3 regions of the Parabacteroides caecihominis genome follow, and region 3 is predicted to be linked to each of the others. Evidence: riboswitches for the same ligand, from Rfam matches in the RefSeq annotation. Region 3 holds a riboswitch; each other region holds the start of a gene.

What was found. Region 3 has a riboswitch for cobalamin ahead of NBH14_RS11370 (TonB-dependent receptor). Riboswitches for the same ligand answer to the same signal wherever they lie in the genome.
Region 1: it holds a riboswitch for cobalamin, as region 3 does, so the genes downstream of both, NBH14_RS06885 (porin family protein) here and NBH14_RS11370 (TonB-dependent receptor) in region 3, are expected to answer to the same signal.
Region 2: it holds a riboswitch for cobalamin, as region 3 does, so the genes downstream of both, NBH14_RS08920 (sirohydrochlorin cobaltochelatase) here and NBH14_RS11370 (TonB-dependent receptor) in region 3, are expected to answer to the same signal.

Annotation. Positions count from the first base shown of each region.
Region 1 covers NZ_JAMOKS010000006.1:229,328-231,533, reverse strand. The annotation lists gene murQ (N-acetylmuramic acid 6-phosphate etherase) at 1-507, shown strand, start outside; cobalamin riboswitch at 548-746, shown strand; gene NBH14_RS06885 (porin family protein) at 1,015-1,614, shown strand; gene priA (replication restart helicase PriA) at 1,684-2,206, shown strand, end outside.
Region 2 covers NZ_JAMOKS010000008.1:234,693-236,898, reverse strand. The annotation lists gene NBH14_RS08920 (sirohydrochlorin cobaltochelatase) at 30-941, opposite strand; cobalamin riboswitch at 1,059-1,253, opposite strand; gene aspT (aspartate-alanine antiporter) at 1,394-2,206, shown strand, end outside.
Region 3 covers NZ_JAMOKS010000011.1:163,299-165,504, reverse strand. The annotation lists gene nrdG (anaerobic ribonucleoside-triphosphate reductase activating protein) at 1-498, shown strand, start outside; cobalamin riboswitch at 1,145-1,423, shown strand; gene NBH14_RS11370 (TonB-dependent receptor) at 1,499-2,206, shown strand, end outside.

The DNA of each region.
Region 1 (2,206 bases), on a different contig from region 3:
AATCCGGTAGAAAATGCGGAAGATGATCTGAACCGCGGTTGGGAGGAATTGCAGGAGCACCATATTACAACAAAAGATACAGTAATCGGCATTGCCGCTTCCGGGACGACTCCCTATGTAATAGGAGCTTTGCGCAAGGCACGTGAGCAAGGAATCCTGACAGCTTCCATTTCCAGTAATCCGGATTCTCCGATGGCAGCGGAGGCGGATGTAGCCATTGAAATGATCGTAGGCCCGGAGTTTGTTACCGGCAGTTCGCGTATGAAATCCGGAACAGGGCAAAAGATGATCTTGAACATGATCTCTACTTCGGTAATGATCCAACTGGGACGTGTAAAAGGCAACCGGATGGTAAATATGCAACTTACCAACCAGAAACTGATCGACCGTGGGACACGGATGGTCGCTGAGGAACTGGGCTTGAATTATGGTCAGTCGCAACGGTTACTTCTGATGTACGGCTCGGTAAAAGACGCAATAGACGAATATCGTAAACATAATAAATAAAATTTATAGGATCTGCTACCATAAGATGTAAAAATATCTCTATATTTGCGACATGCATTGTTCCGAGCCTGTATCCGCGGGTAAGGATTAAAAGGGAACCGGGTGTGAATCCCGGACAGTCCCGCTGCTGTGAGCTTCATAACGTATCAGGCATACTTTTGCCACTGTTCTGTAAGGGGAATGGGAAGGCGCTTGATCCGGAAGTAAGTCAGAAGACCTGCAAGGCATATTCTTTCGACGGCTTCGAGGAAAGGCCGGATGAGAAAAACAAGACATCTGATGTCTTTCTATTCTTGTTCCATTCCCAGTTTGCTGTCCTTTTAGGATCTGTTTTTAATTATTTTGCCATAATAATTAGGAAAAGAAGCATGGTTCGGTTGACGGGATGAGCTCCGTCGGTGGTCCATGCTTTTCTTTTTCAAAGACTGAACAGTTAAGACGGAATACTTGTTTATTATTGGAAAAGTATGTTTATTTGCAGATAGTATTTATAAAACAACAGGCAATATGAAAAAGGTTACAGGTTTAGTTTTGATTATTTTGATGGCATTTATTGCTGTTCCCGCTAAATCCCAGTTGAAGTTTGGGGTAAAAGGCGGTTTGAATATATCGTCCGTTCATTTGAATTCAGATATTCTAAAAGCGGATAATGTAACTGGTTTCCAGATCGGTCCGATGATCGAGACAACGATTCCTCTGATAGGAGTAGGGCTGGATGCGGCTATCCTCTATTCACAGAAAGGGATGGATGTGAAATCGGAGACAGGAACTTCCACGAATGTGAAAACAGATTATATCGATGTCCCGGTGAATTTGAAATGGAAATTCGGATTGCCTATCATTAAAGGATATCTGGCTGCCGGTCCGTATATAGGTTTCCGTGTAGGTGGCGATAAATTCTGGGAGATTCCCGGAAGTGTAGTAGGACAGGTGAAAGCGAAAAACTTTAGTGCCGGTCTTAATTTCGGTGCAGGTGTGGAACTGATCAGCCATTTGCAGGTCGGTATAAACTATGGCCTGGGACTGACTGATAATTACAGTGCGGAAAAATATGATCTGAATGCCAAGAACCGCGGATGGTCGGTGACAGCCGCTATCCTGTTCTGATAACAGACAGAAGATATGAGGGGCCGGGCTTTAACAGTCCGGCCTTTTTTGTTACTTTTGACCTCGGAAATGAAATATGCAGATGTCATACTACCCCTGCCGTTGGAGAATAGCTATACATATAGTATTCCGACGGATCTGGAGGCGGCCGTAACTCCCGGTTGCCGGGTCATTGTTCATTTCGGCAAGAAACGTTACTATACTGCCATTGTGATGGAAGTACATGAACGCAGGCCGAATACGGACTTTGAGACGAAGGAGATTTATGCCCTGCTGGATGCCAGCCCTGTGTTGCGGAGGCCGCAACTTCGCTTTTGGAAATGGATCTCCTCCTATTATATGTGTAAACTGGGGGATGTCTATAAAGCGGCTTTACCTTCCGGGCTGAAACTGGAAAGCGAGACGGCTGTTACCTATAATGCTGATTTTGAGGCGGACGGTCCTTTGCGTCCTAATGAGCAGGCTGTGCTGGATGCTTTTAAAGGAGTGCTCAAGTTAACAGTCTCGGAGTTGGAAAAGAAAACAGGCCTGCGCAATGTCGTTCCCATAGTTGCTTCCCTGATGGCCCGTGGGGCAGTGGAGGTCAGCGAAG
Region 2 (2,206 bases), on a different contig from region 3:
TCTGTGACGGATAATGGACGTTTGACCCGTCAGTCTTTTTCAGCAGCGTATTGCTTCTTCTTATCCATGATATCGACCATTTTGTGTTTGGCCGCAAAACGGGCATGTTCGATGAAGATGTCCTGTATGTCGGGATTCTGTCCCAGACCTTCCATCAGGACGGATACTTTGTAACCGTTGTCTTCCAGCTCCTTTTTCCAGTCGCCTGCTATATCATTGTTGGCATGGTCGCCGGCAACGAACATGAAAGGCATGAGCATGACTTTCTTTACGCCGCTGGTCTTGAGCTTGGCAAGCATCGTATCGAAAGTGGGATAACCTTCGATCGTTCCGACATGGAAGTTGTCATAGCCTTTTGCTTTCAGCATATAATCGGTCATGGCATACTGTGCAGTCGAAGGAGTGTAGGTGCCGTGTCCCACCAGGACGGTAGCTCCTTCCTTGGCTCCTTTCCGGACGATAGCTGCAATGACGTTTTCATAATCTTCGGGAGTGTACAGCAGCGGGTTTCCGATACGGATATCCTTGAACTCTTTTTCCAGTGAGGCGATATCTTTGCGGAGGGATTCCATTTCTACGCCTTCAATGATATTTGTGGACTGGATCAGGATATGGGTGAAACCATCCGCTTTCAGTTGTTTCAGTGCTTCGGCGGGGTTGACTTTATCAATACCCCGTGTTTTCAGGCGGCGCATAATGATGCGTGAGGTATAGGCTTCGCGTACTTCGACTCCTTTGAATGCTTCTTTCGCTTTGTTATTGATGGCGTCGATCGTCAGTTGGCGTGTTTCGTCGTAGGTGGTTCCAAAATGGACCATCAGCAGCGCTGCCTTATCGCCTGCCTGCATGGATGCGAACAGGTCGGAGGATTTGAAATTTCCTTCGCCGTCATCGTGGGGAACGGTCTGGGCAGGGGTGTCGGTCACTGTCTCCTGCAACATACCGTGTGCAAAAGACATACTCATTGAACAACCTACAAGAAAGGCTGTCAGCAGACATTTCTTTTTCATTGAAAGAGATTTGTTTTATGTTCATAATAGCCCTCCTGGCCCCGGGAGAACGGATTTGTCTGTCTGGCAGGTTTCCTGACTTGCCCGGAAAACGACCTTCCCATCCTTGTTTCGGACAGTGGTGTAAGAATGCTTTCCTTATTATCGGGCTTCACAGTAGCGGGCACTGTTCCGGATTCTCACCGGATTCCCTTTTATACGGCAACCGGAGGCTGGCGTATCACCAAAGCGGGACAAAGATAGAAATTTATTTAAAATAAGGGAGCTTTTATAATCTCTTAATTGAATCTTCCGCAACAACTTTCTCATGGATTGTGTTCCATTTACCACAATAAAACCGGACATGGAATATGTCTTACTATTAACATCAAACAATTGTATATATGGAGTGGTTTGCAGATTTGCTCAAACATTATCCGGAACTGGCTATCTTTCTGACACTGGCTTTCGGTTTCTGGATAGGTAAATTTAAGATAGGTAAATTTTCTTTGGGAACAGTTACCAGCGTATTGCTGGTCGGTGTATTAATCGGACAATTGCATATCGATATCGGGGCACCCATTAAATCCGTATTCTTCCTTCTGTTCCTTTTTGCCGTGGGATATAGTGTCGGTCCGCAGTTCTTCCGCGGGCTGAAAAAGGAAGGACTTCCGCAGATGCTTTTTGCTGTACTGATGTGTTTGTTCTCTCTGTTCGTTCCTTTTTTGCTTGCCAAGCTGATGGGCTATAATGCCGGAGAGGCGGCTGGATTGTTGGCTGGTTCGCAGACGATCTCTGCGGTGCTGGGGGTAGCGGAAGATACGATCAACCAGAGCGGGTTGAGTGCGGCGGACAAAACATCCATGATCAATGTGATGCCTGTGGCTTATGCCGTCTGTTATATTTTCGGTACGGCCGGTTCTGCCTGGCTGATGAGCGATGTGGCTCCCCGTTTGCTAGGTGGACTGCCTTCGGTAAAGAAGGCTTGTAAAGAGCTGGAAGCAAAGATGGGTACCGACGACGAAAGCGAGCAACCCGGTTTTATGCCGGCAGCACGTCCCATCACTTTCCGCGCTTATAAGATCAGCAATGACTGGTTCGGGGCGGGCAAGACCATACAGGAGCTGGAAGATTCTCTGGAAGGGCAGGGCCGTCGTCTGTTTGTGGAACGCGTACGTATCAGTAATGTAGTGTATGATGTGAAACCGGACCTGATG
Region 3 (2,206 bases):
TTATCGATTATTGATATTATAGAAGATACGACTGTAGACGGTCCGGGATTCCGGACCGCTATCTACGCTGCCGGCTGCCCAAACCAGTGTCCGGGTTGCCATAACCCTGAATCGTGGGATATCAATAAGGGCCGACCTGTTCCTACTGAAGAGATACTGGAAAAGGTTCTCGCAGATGATTTTGCAGATGTAACTTTCAGCGGGGGCGACCCGATGTTTCAGCCGGAAGAATTCACCAAGCTGGCACGAGCCATCAAAGAAAAAAGCCGGAAAAACATCTGGTGTTACACCGGATATAAATTTGAGAAACTGCTGGAAAACCCGAAACAGGCCGCACTGCTTCAATATGTAGACGTTCTGGTAGACGGCAAATTCAAACAAGCCCTCCATGACGAAAGCCTCCTGTTCCGAGGCAGTAGTAACCAGCGATTGATCGATGTCAAAAAATCACTGAAAGAAAATAAAGTCGTTTTCTATAATTATAACCCGTTTATATAAAAAGCAAAACGACAAAAGAATAAGATATATACAAACATTATGACAGATAACAACCTTAAATGAGAACAGACTTATTTTTCATTTAGTCATTCCAGAAAGGCTCACTACACATTTATTAACACATAGACTATCCAATAGCTACTTTTTATCTCGTTTTAAACGAAGTTCGAATTTGTTTAAAACAAAATTTAATTCGTTTAAAACGAGATAAAATTTTGTTGTAGTAGAAATTGCGCCTTTTTTAGACTAAAAATTTGTTAATTAAGACATCCGCAATACGACTATCAGTACTATTAAAAGAGAAAATTACATGTTTTTAGGCAGCTTTTATTTCCAGAACAACCAAAAATCAGCATCTGCAGCGAATAGCAATATATCAACATAACAACAGAAAACATAACAGATCAGCTATAGTTCATAAACAATATGCAACATTCTGCTAAAGTTATCACAACAATCAAGACACAACGAGCAGAAGAAACCTCACGAGAGGCTCATAAAAACAAACCAACATTCCCACCAGCCCGTACAAACCATCCACCCCACACACAAATATCATTTTGATAATCAATTAATTTCCCTGTGACTTTTCTGACAGAAAGATTTTTTAATGAATAAATATTATTTGTATTCAAAAATACTTTACTACTTTTGCAGCGGATTAAGGTGAATCACAATGCATTCTGCAAGTGATGAGAGGGAATCCGGTGAAAGTCCGGAACAATGCCCGTTGCTGTAATCCCGTTCCGGTGACTGCCGGAAATGCTTGCAACTCCATGCCACTGAATAATTGAAAATGGAGAATTGAAAATTGAAAATTACAGACTAACTAATTTTCAATTTTTAATTTTCAATTTTCAATTAATTTGGGAAGGCTTTGCAAAGCCGGGAAAGTCAGAAAACCTGCCTGATCAATTGTATTCATGCTTTCGGGATAAAAAGCAGGGATTAACAAGGCGGAATTTCAAAACAAATTCTTCCAACTTATTTGCTTACTTATATGAGACTGAAAGGTATTGCTATGTCTTTACTTTCGGTGTGTGTGCTTACACCTGCAACAACATTTGCAGAAACACTGGCTACTGATACACCGGATAAAGAACAGGTACAAACCGGCATTTGTGTGTTGACCGGCAAAATCATTGACTCCGAAACAGGAGAAGGTATACCTATGGCTACAATCAATGTTCCGGGAACATTGATTGGCACCGTCTGTGACGCAGACGGTCGTTTCCGGCTGGAACTAATCGAAGGCAAAAGTTATAATTTATTGGTCCGTTCCACCGGATACATGGAACAACGCATCAAAATCGATGCCAACGGAGCCGCCAAACAGATGAATATCCAAATGAATGCAGGGATATTCGACCTAAACGAGGTGGTCGTTACCGGGACGCGCACAGAAAAACTCATCAAAAACTCTCCCGTACTGACCAAACTGATCCCGGCCTCACAACTGCAACGCAATGATTTTGAAAACATCATGGACGCGTTGGAGTTTACAATTCCCGGATTACAGTTCAATAGTGACCCGCGCGGCGACAATATTCGCATCCAGGGACTTGAGAACAAATATATACTCATACTGGTAGATGGCGAGCGCCTGTCCAATACACCCGGCGGTCCGATTGATTTCGAGCGGCTGAGTACATCCAATATCAAACAGATAGAAGTTGTAAAAGGCGCAGCCTCAGCATTGTATGGTTCC